3 regions of the Geobacter sp. SVR genome follow, and region 1 is predicted to be linked to each of the others. Evidence: riboswitches for the same ligand, from Rfam matches in the RefSeq annotation. Region 1 holds a riboswitch; each other region holds the start of a gene.
The links. A riboswitch is a leader RNA that binds a small molecule or an ion and turns the genes downstream of it on or off. The one in region 1 is predicted to bind S-adenosylmethionine.
Positions count from the first base shown of each region.

Region 2: another riboswitch for S-adenosylmethionine. It lies ahead of GSVR_RS15710 (PLP-dependent aspartate aminotransferase family protein); the one in region 1 lies ahead of GSVR_RS19990 (homoserine O-acetyltransferase).
Region 3: another riboswitch for S-adenosylmethionine. It lies ahead of GSVR_RS08455 (O-acetylhomoserine aminocarboxypropyltransferase/cysteine synthase family protein); the one in region 1 lies ahead of GSVR_RS19990 (homoserine O-acetyltransferase).

Region 1 is NZ_AP024469.1:4,267,975-4,272,693, forward strand. It holds gene GSVR_RS19970 (flagellar motor protein) at 1-172, shown strand, start outside; gene GSVR_RS19975 (OmpA family protein) at 180-965, shown strand; gene GSVR_RS19980 (hypothetical protein) at 1,209-1,400, shown strand; gene ttcA (tRNA 2-thiocytidine(32) synthetase TtcA) at 1,350-2,126, opposite strand; gene GSVR_RS19990 (homoserine O-acetyltransferase) at 2,135-3,250, opposite strand; SAM riboswitch class I at 3,309-3,406, opposite strand; gene GSVR_RS19995 (hypothetical protein) at 3,571-4,596, shown strand; gene cobI (precorrin-2 C(20)-methyltransferase) at 4,672-4,719, opposite strand, start outside.
Region 2 is NZ_AP024469.1:3,339,393-3,344,111, reverse strand. It holds gene GSVR_RS15715 (transposase) at 1-273, opposite strand, end outside; gene GSVR_RS15710 (PLP-dependent aspartate aminotransferase family protein) at 447-1,583, opposite strand; SAM riboswitch class I at 1,654-1,757, opposite strand; gene GSVR_RS15705 (response regulator) at 1,892-4,408, opposite strand; gene GSVR_RS15700 (HDOD domain-containing protein) at 4,401-4,719, opposite strand, start outside.
Region 3 is NZ_AP024469.1:1,826,436-1,831,154, reverse strand. It holds gene GSVR_RS08465 (molybdopterin-synthase adenylyltransferase MoeB) at 1-531, opposite strand, end outside; gene thiS (sulfur carrier protein ThiS) at 695-931, opposite strand; gene GSVR_RS08455 (O-acetylhomoserine aminocarboxypropyltransferase/cysteine synthase family protein) at 1,007-2,251, opposite strand; SAM riboswitch class I at 2,356-2,457, opposite strand; gene GSVR_RS08450 (hypothetical protein) at 2,587-3,459, opposite strand; gene GSVR_RS08445 (sulfate/molybdate ABC transporter ATP-binding protein) at 3,500-4,576, opposite strand.

The DNA.
Region 1 (4,719 bases):
GATGACGGCCAACATCATCTGCCTCCCCCTTGGGACCAAATTGAAAATCCGCATGAAGGAAGAGGTGCTGCGCCGGGTAATGATCCTGGAAGGGCTGATTGCCATCCAGAACGGCGAGAATCCGCATTTCATCGAACAGAAGCTGAAAGCCTACGTGGGGGGCGGTCACTGATCCAGCCATGGCATTAAAAAAAGAGCCTGAAAAACATGTCAACCACGAGCGCTGGCTCGTATCCTACGCCGATTTCATCACGCTGCTGTTTGCCGTGTTCGTGACCCTCTACGCCATGTCGCAGAGTGACAAAAAGAAGACCGAAGAAGTAATCAAATCGATTCAGCAGTCCTTCGGCATGGTTCAGGCCGGCACCCCCTCTCCCAAGATGAACATTCTTCCCTCGAAGCAGATGACCGTCATACCGGCCATCAAGCCGGAGATCTCGATCGTGCCCGGCGTTCGCACCGTGCACGGCCAGACCAGAACCCGCGCCGAGGAAAAGGATTTCCGGCAGATCAAGTCTTCCATCGAAGCCTATCTGGTCAAGCAGGGAGCCCAGTCCAAGGTCGGCCTGACGATCAGCCGGCGCGGGCTGATCGTCAGTCTCAAGGAAGCCGGTTTCTTCGACTCCGGGCAGGCGCAGATCAAACCGTCCGCCTATGAGCTGCTCAACACGATTGCCGAAGCCATGCTGCAATACAACAACCCGTTCAGGATCGAAGGGCATACTGACAACGCCCCCATCAGCACCCCCCAGTTCCCCTCCAACTGGGAACTTTCCACTGCGCGTGCCACCAATGTTCTGAAGTATCTCATCAAGAACTACGATGCCGAGCCGGAAAAGATTTCAGCTACCGGCTACGGCGAATTCCGTCCTATGGCGGACAATGCCACCGCCGAGGGCCGCACCAAGAACCGGCGCGTCGATCTGGTTATGCTTTCGGGCGACGGCGAACGCGGCGAGCCATAACCCTCTCTTTTGGATCTGGCCCTCCTGCTTATCCTCCTCTATACCACTGTGCCCCCTTTTGAGACAGGGCCCATTCCCCACGAAAATCCTCACTTGAAGTACCTGAGATCCGCACAGCCAATTCGACGGTGCAGCTAAAAGTCGCGGAACAGCTAAAAACTTCTGCATTGTATTTGCATGTGACATATTTTGTCCTACCATAATGATATGCTCCTCCCATTGAAACGATCGGAGGGCAAGAATATGGAGGCGGTAACGATTGCGGGACTGGCAGTGGTGGCAGTGGGCGGGTTTTATTCGCTGAAGGACATGCTGAGCGATCTGGGAATCAGAATCGATCTGGCCCGCTTGGAGAAGAGCGCCGCAAAATGCACGCGGCGCAGTTTATCCGTTCCGCAGAGACGAATCGAGAAGATGGCGGGGATGCACGTTTGAGAGTGCCCTGAGCAAACTGCTCTTGATGTGGGGGATATCTTTTTCCAGTTCTGTCAGCAAGGTCTTCATCCGCTTGCGCTGTACGTCGGCGGTGCCACAAACGGGACAGCAGCAGCAGACCACCGGCAAAGCAGCCTCCCGCGCAAAGGTGCGGATATCCGCTTCGCTTACATATACCAACGGCCGGATCACGGTAGTCTCGCCGTTATCGGCCAGCATGCGGGCGGACATGGCCTTGAGCGACCCGACGAAAAACTGGTTTAACAGCAGGGTCTCGATGAAATCGTCACTGTGGTGCCCCAGAGCAAGCTTATTGCATCCGAACCTGTCGGCCAGGCCGTACAGGACTCCGCGCTTGAGCCGGGCGCAAAATGAGCAGTACGAGGAACCTTCCCGTCGTTTTTCGGATATGATTTCGAAATGATTGGTTTTTTCGATGTGGCAACGAATGCCGAGCGACGTGACGAATGACTCGATAATATCGGTGCGAAAGCCGCGATAGCCCGAATCGACCGTCAGCGCGACAATTTCGAAATCGACCGGAGCCCGCCTCCGAAGCTCGTCCAAAAGCAGCAGCAGCGTGTAGGAATCCTTTCCGCCGGACACTGCCACCGCCACCCGGTCACCCTCTTCGATCAATGAAAAATCAGCTACTGCCCGGCCCACTTCGTGCCGAAATTTTCTAAATAGCCGGTTTTCCTTCAGATTGTCGCGTACAAAAGCCATCGTGTGATCTACTTCCTTTTCGTCTCGGAAGCCTGCTGCAGGAACGAACGAACCAGGGGAGCAAAGGTCTCGTGTTCCAGCAGAAAGGCATCATGCCCGTAGGCAGAAGATATGAGGTGATATTCGACCGGCTTGCCAAGATTTTGCAGGCAGGTGACCATCTCCTCGGTCTGGTAGGGGGGATAGAGCCAGTCGGAGGTGAAGGCGAAGAACTGCAAGGGCGCCGTGACCGTGCCGAAGGCCTCGGCCATTGACTCGCAGCCCCAAGCCACATCGTAGAGATCCAGTGCCTTGGCCAGATAGAGAAACGAATTGGCATCGAATCGGTCGACGAAGCTATAGCCGTTGTAGCTCAGGTAACGCTCCACCTCGAACTGTCCGAAAAAGTCGAACTGACCGTCCTTGGCGGAGAATCGCCGGCCGAATTTGGCATGCATCGACTCGTCGGACAGAAACGTGATGTGCCCAACGCCACGGGCCAGCGCCAACCCATCCTTGGGATTGTGCTTGTACTCCCCCTTGCGCCAGGTGGGATCGTTGAAAATGGCCCAACGCGACACGGCGTTGAGGGCAATCGCCTGTGGCGATGGATGCGGGGTAGCGGCCAGCACGACGGCCGAGGCGATCCTGTCGGGATACTGGGTCGCCCACTCCAGTGCCTGCATCCCTCCCATGCTGCCCCCCATCACGCACAGGAGCCGCTCAATCCCCAGCGCATCGATCAGCAGAGTCTGGGCCCGCACCATGTCGCGCACCGTAACCACAGGAAAACCGAGATTGTAGCGTTTCGAGGTTTTGGGATTGATCGAAGTGGGACCGGTGGAGCCGTAACAGGAGCCGATCACGTTGGAGCAGATCACAAAGTAGCGGTCAGTGTCCAGCAGCCGCCCCGGACCGACGATAGCGTCCCACCAGCCCGGCTTGGCATCTTCGGGCCTGTGTTTGCCTGCCAGATGGGCGTTGCCGGTCCAGGCATGCTCCACCAGAATAGCGTTGGAGGCGGTCGCATTGAGCGTACCGTAGGTTTCGTAGGCCAGGGTGATGGGGGCCAGGATACGTCCGCTGTCCAGCTTGATGCCGTTTTCAAAAGTGGCTGAGAGTTCCTCGACAATGCCTACGGACATAAAAAAGCCCCTTCTTGTAGGGAAGAAAGGGGCTGAACGTGACCTGGTTACAGCGCACCTCTCATCTTTGCCTTTCGGCAGGAATTAGCACCTGACGCCATATGGCCGGTTGCTGTGGCTTCACAGGGCCTTTCCCTCCACCACTCTCGATAAGCAGGTTTTGTGGCGAAACTATACGAAAGGACACCTTTTTTGTCAATATAATACCGTCAGCCCCGGGCGGCTTGGTTGTTCTCAAATTGTCTGGCAAACCACCCTGCCATCTGCTATAACGTCTCTGAAAAAAACTCTGTCCCGACGCTCATTTGAAGGAGATCGACATGAAAAAACTGCTGTTCCTGCTGCCGTTTCTGCTCCTGGCCTTCGGCTGTGCCCGCAATCATCTCAACGTTCCGGCCGACAGCTTCACGGAAAAGGTAAAAGTGCTGGGTGTGGTACCGATCATCGTGGATACCGGATCGGACATCAGACATCCGCAGAAGGATCAGTTGATCTCCCTCGTCACGGAGATGAACCGCAGATACGAGCAGCAGTTCGTCCGCAGGCTGAAAACCACCGGCAACTTCTACACGGTTGCACTGATGGACGGCAATGCCCAGGAGATTTTCAGCAATCTCCTGTTCCGGCGGGAAAAACGGGATGACGCTGCCATCCAATACAACAAGTATTTCTGGAAAAACGAAGAGCTGCGGAATTATCTCCGCAAGAACAGCCTGGACGCGGTCATGATAATCATCATCAGCGGCTTGGCTAAAAACGACAAGATTTATTCCAACACGCTGATGTCCTCGCTGACGGGCGAATACAATTACCTGGTCATGACGGCGCAAATATTGGATGGCGCCGGTACGATCCTGTGGGAATATCCCAATTTCCGCGGCCACATTCTCAGCTATGAACCGATGATCGGACTGCAGTATCCCGATTTCAGCGAGGCCGAGGCAAACCTCTCCACCAAGGCGGAAATCAAGTTCAAGACGCTGGATGGGCTGCGGCGCAAGCTTGAGGAGAGACGTAAAGATTACCTGCTGCGGGAAACCAACGAGACCACCGTTTATGGCAAGCAGTTCGACGAAATGCTCTCTTTTTTGCATTTTGATCCCGAAAAGGAGCAAAAGGAGTCGGCCCGGGCATTGCCCACCCCTCCGGCGGAGCGGCCGAAGGTCGAATCACAGACGCCTGTCGCCCCTGCGGCGGTTGAGAAGCCACTGGCGCCGGTTTCGGCCGTCCCTGTCGTTGCTCCTGCCGTGGCGCCAGCAGCTCCCCTCCCCGGCAAGACGCAGGGATTCGAAACCATTAAGCCGAGCTCGGAAGAAATCGTGCCCGCATCCGGTAAGGTCTATTAAGAAAAACCGTGCAGAGCGCAAAAAAAGACGCCCTCCCTTCCGGGGGGGCGTCTTTTTCTGTTGTGAGCTCGTGATTCAGGGGCGCCGGACGATCATCAGCGAAAGATAGTCCGGGGAATGGGC
Region 2 (4,719 bases), 930 kb from region 1:
CGTTGAGAAGATGGCCACAGCTTTTTTTAGGATTTCACGCTCCCGACGGAGTTGCTCGTTCTCTTTGCGGAGTTGCTTAAGCTCTGCTTCGGCAGATATTTGACTGGCTATAGCCGGATCCTGCTGGTCACGGTGTTTCCGGATCCATCCTTTTAAGACTCCATGCGTGATCCCGAGACTGCTTTCAACTTCGCGAATGGTGCGGTTGTCTTCCAAAACCAGCTTCACCGCTTCAGCTTTAAACTCGGCATCGTATTTTCGGTTCATTCTCATGACACACCCTCCTGGTCCGTTAGGATATAAGGTGTGTCCTCAAATGTGAAGATAGCTCACTCTGGGTTTTTCTCCCCCCTTTGAGAAAGGGGGGCAGGGGGGGATTTCGCCTCTGATTGTTCCTCCGTCGAAATCCCCCTGAATCCCCCTTTATCAAAGGGGGACTTGACTTCTTACGCCTCGAAGGCCTGGCGCAGGTCCTCGATCAGGTCCTCGGCGTCCTCGATGCCGACCGAAAGCCTCAGCAGCACGTCGTTGATCCCCAGCCGGGCACGCAGGTCGGGCGGGATGTCGGCGTGGGTCTGCACCTCGGGGAAGGTCATCAGGCTCTCGACCCCTCCCAGGCTTTCGGCAAAGGAGATCAACTGCGTCTTCAACAGCAACTGCTCCACCAGGGAATGGCTGTCGACCTCGAAGGCAATCATGGCGCCGAAACCGCGCACGTCGCGCTGCATCAGCTCGTGGTGCGGATGCTCTGGCAAGCCGGGATAGAATACCCGGGTAACGCGGGGGTGCTGCTTCAGCCAGTGGGCAATGGCCAGGGCATTGTGCTGGTGGCGGTCCAGGCGCACCGCCAGGGTCTTCATGCCCCTGATCACCAGCCAAGCGTCCTGCGGCCCCAGCACCGCACCGGCGGCGTTCTGATGGAAATAAACCTGCTCGGCCAACTGCGGATCCTTGACCACCACCAGTCCCGCCACGGTGTCGTTGTGGCCGGCCAGGTATTTGGTGGCGCTGTACACGGTGATGTCGGCCCCCAGGTCCAGGGGGCGTTGCAGATAGGGGGTCAGGAATGTATTGTCGGCGATCAGCAGCAGACCGTGCTGTTGGCAGAGGTCTGACAGGGCCGGCAGGTCGGCGAATTTCAGCAAGGGGTTGGTGAGGGTTTCCACGAAAACGGCCCGGGTGGCGTGTGTGACAGCGGCCCGTACGGCTTCGATGTCACTGGTGTCCACATAGGTGAAGGTCAGGCCGAACTGGTTGAAGACCCGGTCGAACAGACGGCAGGTCCCGCCGTACAGGTCCTCGGTCACCACCAGGTGATCGCCGCTCTTGAAGAGCAGCAGCAGGTTGGTGATGGCGGCCATGCCCGATGCATAGGCAAAGCCGCGCGCCCCGTTGTCCAGCCGGGCGATGCCCTCTTCCAGGGCCATGCGGGTCGGGTTGCCCGAACGGCTGTAGTCGAAACCGGTGCTCTGTCCCAATCCCGGATGCCGGAAAGTGGCGGTCTGGTAAATCGGCACGGTCACAGCCCCGGTGCGCGTGTCCCATTCAAGTCCGATCTGAACTGCCTGAGTGCTGATGTTCATCTGTTCCTCCCACAATGAAAAAATCCCCTTCCGGGGTGCGGAAGAGGATTCCTCGAGAGGTATCGTCTCTTCCTTATCTCCCGGGATCGTCGATCCCGCTGGAATTGGCACCTTCCCCGACGGGAGGTTGCCGCGACATCACAGGGCCAGTCCCTCAGTCGCTCTCGATAAGAAATGTATGTGAACTGCTTTGGTTCTGTAAGACCGGGTCAGGCTAGCATTAGTCTCTCGGCACTGTCAACAGGATAAATGGCGCTTCATGCGGAACCTGGCCGGATCAGACCCGCAGCTTTCGGTGCGGGGGACTGTCACTCCTGAGGCTGGATAGTCTGTCTGAAGAGTTCCAGCTCCGCGGTCAGCTTTTCCAGCAGGGCCGCAGTACCGGAATCACCGAAGGGATCTTCCAATTCGTTCAGTTCAGTTGCCAGATGGAGGATGCGGATCGCACCGATGTTGGCGGCAGCTCCCTTGATGGTGTGCGACTGGCGATGGATTTCTTCGGCATTTGCCGCTGCCAGCGCGGCATGCAGATGTTCGATGGCGGTCGTGGCGGTATTCAGGAACAGGCCGGTAAAGACGGGCAGCATCTCGGTCTTGCCGCAGAGCCGGTCCACCAGTCCTTCCCGGTCGAATACCGGCTGCTCTCCGGCCGCACCCGGGCCCGGTCCGGGCGCAGACGACGAAAGGGCGTCGCCGGTGAGGCGGGTAATGGTGGCAATGATCGCATCCTGTTTGAGCGGCTTGGGAATGAAGTCGTCCATGCCGGCTTCCTGGCATTTCTGCTGGCTGTCATCGACCGTGCAGGCGGTCATGGCAACGATCGGGATGCGGCTGCCGCGGCCACGCCGCCGTTCCTCGTCCCGGATGGCGCGGGTGGCCTGAAAACCGTCCATAACCGGCATGTGCAGGTCCATGAAGATGATGTCGATGTGCCCGTCGAGAAAGCATTGCAGCGCCTCGGCGCCGTTGGCGGCCATGCTTACCTGGTGGCCGCACCGCTCCAGGGTGATCCGGGCCACTTCCCGGTTGATCTCCACATCATCCACCAGCAGCACGCGGCGGACGGGAGGGGCAGCGCGCCGTGACATGGCCCGCGCGATGGCGGCCGCAATTTCGCCGCGCTTAATCGGTTTGGAGATGTAATCGTCCATGCCGGAAGCGAGGCATTTCTCGGCGTCCCCCTTCAGGGCAAAGGCGGTCATCGCAATGATCGGGATCTGCTGGCCACGTTCATGGCTGCGTATGTGGGCGGTCGCGGTGTAGCCGTCCATTTCCGGCATCTGGATGTCCATCAGGATCAGGTCGAAAGGCTGTTTCTGCCAGGTGTCCAGCGCCTCTTTGCCGTTGGAGGCAAAGGTGACCCGGTGCCCCATCTTTTCCAGTATCAGGCCGGCCACCTGCTGGTTGACGTCCACATCCTCGGCCAGCAGAATTTTCAGCGAACGTCCCTGCTGCTCGGGCTGTTGCGGTGTTTCGGCAGGCAGGGCCGCGACTCCATCGACCGGAATTTCCACGGGCAGCTGCAGCATAAAGGTGCTGCCGACCCCTTCCCGGCTGTCGACGTGGATGCTGCCCCCCATGAGTTGCGCCAGGCGCTCGCAGATCGCCAGTCCCAGTCCGGTGCCGCCGAAGGCCCGCGTGGTCGAGGTGTCCGCCTGGGTAAAAGGCTGGAAAATCCGGCTGAAGACCTCGGAGGGTATGCCGATGCCGGTATCGGCAACCGCCAGTTGCAGGACCGCCGTTGTGCTGTCGCCTGTCAGACGCTTCACGGTTACGGTGATGCTCCCCCGGCTGGTGAACTTGATGGCGTTGCCCACCAGGTTGATCAGGATCTGGCGGATCTTTACGCTGTCGCAGGCGATCACGGCCGGAGTGTCCTCCGACACCGACATGGTCAGCGGCACCCCTTTCCGGTTCGACTCCACCTGGAACGGCAGAAGCAAGTTCCGGAGCAGTTCCCGCAGGTTGAAACAGTGCGTGTCCAGCTGCATGCGGCCCGCTTCGATCTTGGAAAAGTCGAGGATGTCGTTGATAACGGCCAGCAGGTTTTCGGCCGAGCTGGAAATGGTGTTGAGATAGGTGCGCTGTTCGTCGGAAAGCGGCGTATCTGCCAGAAGCTCGGCCATGCCTATGACGCCGTTCATGGGGGTGCGGATCTCGTGGCTCATGGTGGCCAGGAATTCACTCTTGGCCCGTGTGGCCGCCTCAGCCTGAACGCGGGCCGCCTCCAGTTCGATGGTCCGTTCCTGCACCCTGCGCTCCAGGTTATGCATGTAATCGCGCAGCATGTCGTACAGCAGGACGTTTTCGATGGCGTAGGCGGTGTAGGCCAGGATGACCGAAAGGGGGTTGAGGGTGGAGACTTCGATGTTGTCGTGCCGGCCGGGCAGGATCCCGGCAAACATGCCCTGAACCCGGGAATGGGTGGCCACGGCATGCAGGGTCAGGGAACGGGTACCTTCGGCAGCGGAAATGACCGGGTGCGACTGGTTCAGGGCCCAGGCAAAGGTGCCGTCCATGATCTTGCCATCGACCAGGTGCCGGATATCCTCTCTGGCGGGCTCGGGATCGCAGTATTCCAGCTCGAAGCTCCCTTCGTCATCGGCCGGAAAGAAGGCCATCACCGTGAAGGGGATCAGTCGCTTGATCTGGGCAAAGGCGTTCCGCACGATGCGTGAGACGCTCTGCTCGCTGGCCACGTCCGACTGCAGGCTGCTGCAGACGGCCAGTACGTCGAGCGTGGTGACATAGTGCAGGTTGGTTTCCTCCAGAAAGCGGACCCGCTCCTGCAGGTGCATGATCTGGTCGGAGATCCTGTCACTCACCGGCATCCCCCTGGAGTACGGCAATCGTGTCGGCGAACTGGATGTCGACCTGCTTGATGATCATGGGGAGCTGGTTGTGCGAGAGTGCCAGCCCGTTCCAGGCGGCGGTGTCGAGGGAGGGCACCAGCAGTTCCCCGCTGTTGCCGAACTCCAGGGCATGGGCGATCAGATCGGCAACGTGCAGTATGGCCGTTTCCCGCGGGTACTGGCAGGCCCGTTGGCAGTAATGGTGGAATTCCGCCGGTTCGGAAATGCGGAAGGGGATCTTCCAGTTGCGCAGCAGCATGCCCCCTACGGCGCCATGATCGAAT
Region 3 (4,719 bases), 2.3 Mb from region 1:
CGGTTCCGGGAAAATGCAGCGGTAGCAAGCCGACTCGCCCGGCCTGACCGTGATGGTCTGACCGTCGAACTGCAGGATGCCGCCGTGGGAATAGGGTTTGCCGGCCAGCACGCAGGCGTCGTTGATCAGGAATTTTGCGGCGAAATTGTCGGTGCCGTCGATCACGAAGTCATAGTCACGGATGATCTCCATGATGTTGGCGGCGCTGATCCATTCCTGATAGGTCCTGACCTGCAGTTCCGGGTTGATGGCCAGCATCTTTTCCCGGGCTGACTCCACCTTGGGCTTGCCCACGTCCGGCGTAAAATGGATCACCTGGCGTTGCAGGTTGGAGAGATCGACCTCGTCCGCATCGGCAATGCCGATGGTACCGACCCCGGCCGCTGCCAGATACAGGGCGATCGGGGCCCCCAGACCGCCGGCGCCGATGATCAGCACCCGGCCGTCGAAAAGCTTCTGCTGGCCTTTGCCCCCCACCTCCTTGAGGATGATGTGGCGGGAATAGCGTTCGATCTGTTCTTCGGTCAGCATCAAAAACTCCTTTCGGAAACGTGAACTTTCGATTCGGCCCTTTGGCCTCACCCGGCGGGCAGCCTTCGCTGCCCAATTCGCACGGAATTGTCGCACGGTCACGGCGATTGAGGAATAACGCGGCAGCGTGCCGGGTTGCACTCTGCACGGGGAATCCCGAAGATCACTGCCGCGAGTGCGGAAAGGTCGCGCTGCCGCCTCCCATGAAATAGAGGAATTCGAAGGCATCTCCCCCCTTGACCGGCGTCGTTGCATAGGCCTCACGGTCGATGATCTCGCCGTTCAGCTCCACCGTGACATACAGGCGCTGGGAAACGTCCAGTTCCTCCAGCAGACTGTCGATGGTGCGCTCGGAATTCTCGGGAACAGTGGTCTCTTTGCCGTTGATGGTAATCTGCATGGTGATTTCTCCTGTGTAGAAATCAGGTTGAGGTTGAGAAAAAATCTTAACCTTAGCCTTAACCTCAACCTGGTTTTATAACCCGTCCAGCGCCCGTTTGAAGTCTTCGACAATATCCTCGCCATCCTCGATGCCGACCGAGACGCGGATCAAGTCTTCGGTCACCCCCATCAGCCCCTTTTCCTCCGGGCTGTAGTCGCAGCAGATCGTGCTGGCGGGATGGATCACCAGGGTTTTGGCATCACCGATGTTGGCCAGGTTCTTGGCCAGTCTGAGCCCGTTGATCACCCGGAAGGCCGAGGCCTTGTCCCCGGTACCGAAGGTCAGCAGACCGCCGTATCGGCCGCCGTACAGACGGCTGGCCACTTCGTGCTGCGGCGAGTCCTCCAGTCCGGGATAATTGACCCAGCTGACCTTGTTGTGGTTGCTCAGGAAGCGGGCCAGTTTCAGTGCGTTTTCACAATGGCGGTCCATCCGCAGCGCCAGGGTCTGGATACCTTCGGTCAGCAGGAAGGAATTCATCGGCGCAGCGCAGGCCCCCACATCCTTGTGCACCAGCTTGCGGGCCCGGGCACTGAAGGCAAAGGCGCGGTATTTCTTATGGAACTGCTCGAAGTGGGGAAATGCAGGGCTGTCCCAGTCAAAGCTCCCGCGATCGATGATCACGCCACCGATGGAGGTGCCACTGCCGTTGATGTACTTGCTGGTGGAGTGGATCACGATATCCGCTCCCAGAGCGGCCCCGTTGGCCAGATAAGGGGTAGTGACCGTGGCATCCACCATCAGGGGCAGTCCCGCCTCATGGGCAATGGCGGCCAGTGCCGGGATATCGGGCACGTCCAGTTTGGGATTGCCGATGGTCTCCACGAACAGCAGCCGGGTGCGTTCGTTCACCCCTGCCCTGACCGCCTCCAGGTCCAGCGGATTGACGAAGCGGGCGGTGATGCCGTAATTGGAGAGGGTGTCGCGGAAGAGCGAAAAGGTGCCGCCGAACAGGGACGAGGATGACAGGATCTCATCCCCTGCCCGCAGGATGGTCAGCACCGCTGTGGTGATGGCAGCCATGCCCGAGGCGGTGGCAATGGCGGCCACACCACCGTCGAGAAGCGCCAGCCGGCGCTCCAGCGACTCGGTGGTCGGGTTGCCGATGCGAGTGTACACCTGCCCGACGGCCCGGCCGCGGAACACGTCCTCCAGCTCTTCGGCGCTCTTGTATGCAAAGGAGCTCGACTGCACGATCGGTACCGAGGTGGCACCGGCCGGACCGGCCTCCAGCCCCCCGTGCACGAGCAGCGAATCGAAGCGAAGCGTCTTTTCCATGTTTATCCTCCCTCCCCGACTTTCCACGGCGAGCGCCGCGCAAAAAAAAATCCCATCTAGAGATAGATGGGATGGATGTCAAGGGGCAGGATCCCCGTGACCCCACCTCATCTTTGCCTGTTACGGCAGGAATTAGCACCTGACGCTCCGAAGAACCGGTTGCTGTGGCTTCGCAGGGCCTTTCCCTCCACCACTCTCGATAAAGCAAGGGTACCTATTCGGTTGTGAAGGCACTTATAACAAAGCACACAAAATGTGTCAACAACAAATTTTATTTATCTATGGATTTGATAGACAAATTAAAAAAAGGGGGACGGACGAGCCGGTTTGCTCGTTTAGATGCCGGCACCTGCTCCTTCACCGGTTTCCATCTCAACGAAGCGTGTATTCCATCCGAGCGAGAAACGCCAGAGCTCATCCGGTCCAAGGGGATGTGGAATTCGTGTTTCCAGGTTGGTTACGATCTTCAGGGCCAGACTGCTGAACAACTCAGCCTGGTGAGAATCGGAGAGGGACTCAAAGACCGTCCTTTCCGGAGCTTCCTTTTTCCCGACCGCAAGGATGCGCGGGATGTATGCCAGCACGCCGATAGTGGTCCTGGAGGCGTAATCGTCGATCAGCTCACGGCCGAAAGGCGCATCCACCAGGTTGGCGATGATCCCCCCTGCCCGCGCCGATCCGTTGCCCGAATGCTGCCGGATCTGCTCGAACAGGGAATTGGTGGCCCTGACCGAGTTGAGCTCCGCCGACATGACGGTAAAGATGCTTTGAAAAAAACCTTGTCGTACCGGGACGGTGAAACCGCCGCCAGCCTCGTCACCCTGCACGTTGTAGATGACGTAATCCAGCTTCAGCTCTTCGAACAGCCCCGACTCGGCGATGCGCCGGGTAGCCGCCGTGACCGACATGTCCGGACCAGCACCCCCCTCAGGGGAAAGGCCGGTTTCCAGGCGGAACAACCCTGCGTAGCTTTCCCACAGTGCCTCCGCAGGGGAGACGCCGGGATGCCTCCGCATGAGCCCGAGCAACGTGGGAACAGGGACATCCGCAGGGGACGGCATGAGCGAACCGGCAGTGCTTCCACAGCCGATCAGCAGCACCCGATAGCCGGCCAGGGAGAGTGCGGTGCTCAGATTGGTGCTGACAACGGTTTTGCCGACTCCGTTCCTGCCATAGATCGCGATGCTTCTGGTCCCGCCCCGTATCATGCAGTCTCCTTCGGTCCGCACCGTCCCCGGCATTCCGGCGTCAGATCTGGTAATCCTGGTAATCCTCCACAAATACCCGTACCTGACGCGGCCTGACGTACACCGATTCCCCCTGTTGCAGCTCCTGGTTCCGATACTGCTCCCTGGTCAGCTCCGCCTCGAGGAATTCGCCGTTTTCGAGGACGAGCGTCACGCGGACAGCGGGCCCGAGCTTCTGGATATGGCTCACTTCGGCTTTCATGGCGCTTGTATTGGAAGGGTTGCGATCGATCTCCAGATCATGGGAACGGACAAAGGCGAGGGCCGGAGCGTCCTCGGTGCCGGCATGCTCCGGCGCTTCGAGCTGAATGCCCCCCACGGTGGCCTGCCCCTGGTGCACCCGCCCCCGGAACAGGTTGACGTTGCCGAGAAAGTTGAGCACAAAGGGGCTGGCCGGATGCTCGTAGACCTCGTCCGGGGTGCCGGATTGCACGATGCGCCCCTGATCCATCACGACGATCCGGTCGGCCACCTCCAGAGCCTCTTCCTGATCGTGGGTGACGAATACACTGGTAACGTGGATCTCATCGTGCAGCCGTCGCAGCCAGCGCCGCAGCTCGGCACGCACCTGGGCATCAAGAGCGCCGAAAGGTTCGTCCAGCAGCAGCACCTGCGGCTCCACCGCCAGGGCACGCGCCAGGGCAATGCGCTGGCGTTGCCCCCCGGACAATTGCGACGGATAGCGGCCTGCCATAGCCTCCAACTGCACCAGCCTGAGCAGTGCCATGACCCGCTCCTTGATCTCCGCGTTGGAGGGGCGCGTGGAGCGCGGCCTGACCCTCAGTCCGAAAGCCACGTTCTCGAATACGGTCATGTGCCGGAACAGCGCGTAGTGCTGGAATACGAAGCCGACCCGCCTTTCGCGCACATGGCGTTCCGTTGTGTCTTCGCCGTTAAAGAGGATCTTCCCCGCGTCCGCCGCTTCCAGACCGGCTATCAGCCGCAGCAGGGTGGTCTTGCCCGAACCGGAGGGGCCCAGCAGCGCCACCAGTTCTCCCGAAGGGATGGAAAGGCTGACATCCTTCAGGGCGCTGAAACTGCCGAACTGCTTGCTGATGTTTTCGATTGCGATGCTCATGAAAAAACCTCGTGATAATGGAACGCGGATGACGCGGACATGGCCGCGGGATGCAAACCAGCATCTGAATTGGAATGGTTTTGTATATGGTCTGATTTTCGACAGTTAAAATCTTCAAAGCTGAAATGGCTGTGCCTGATCCG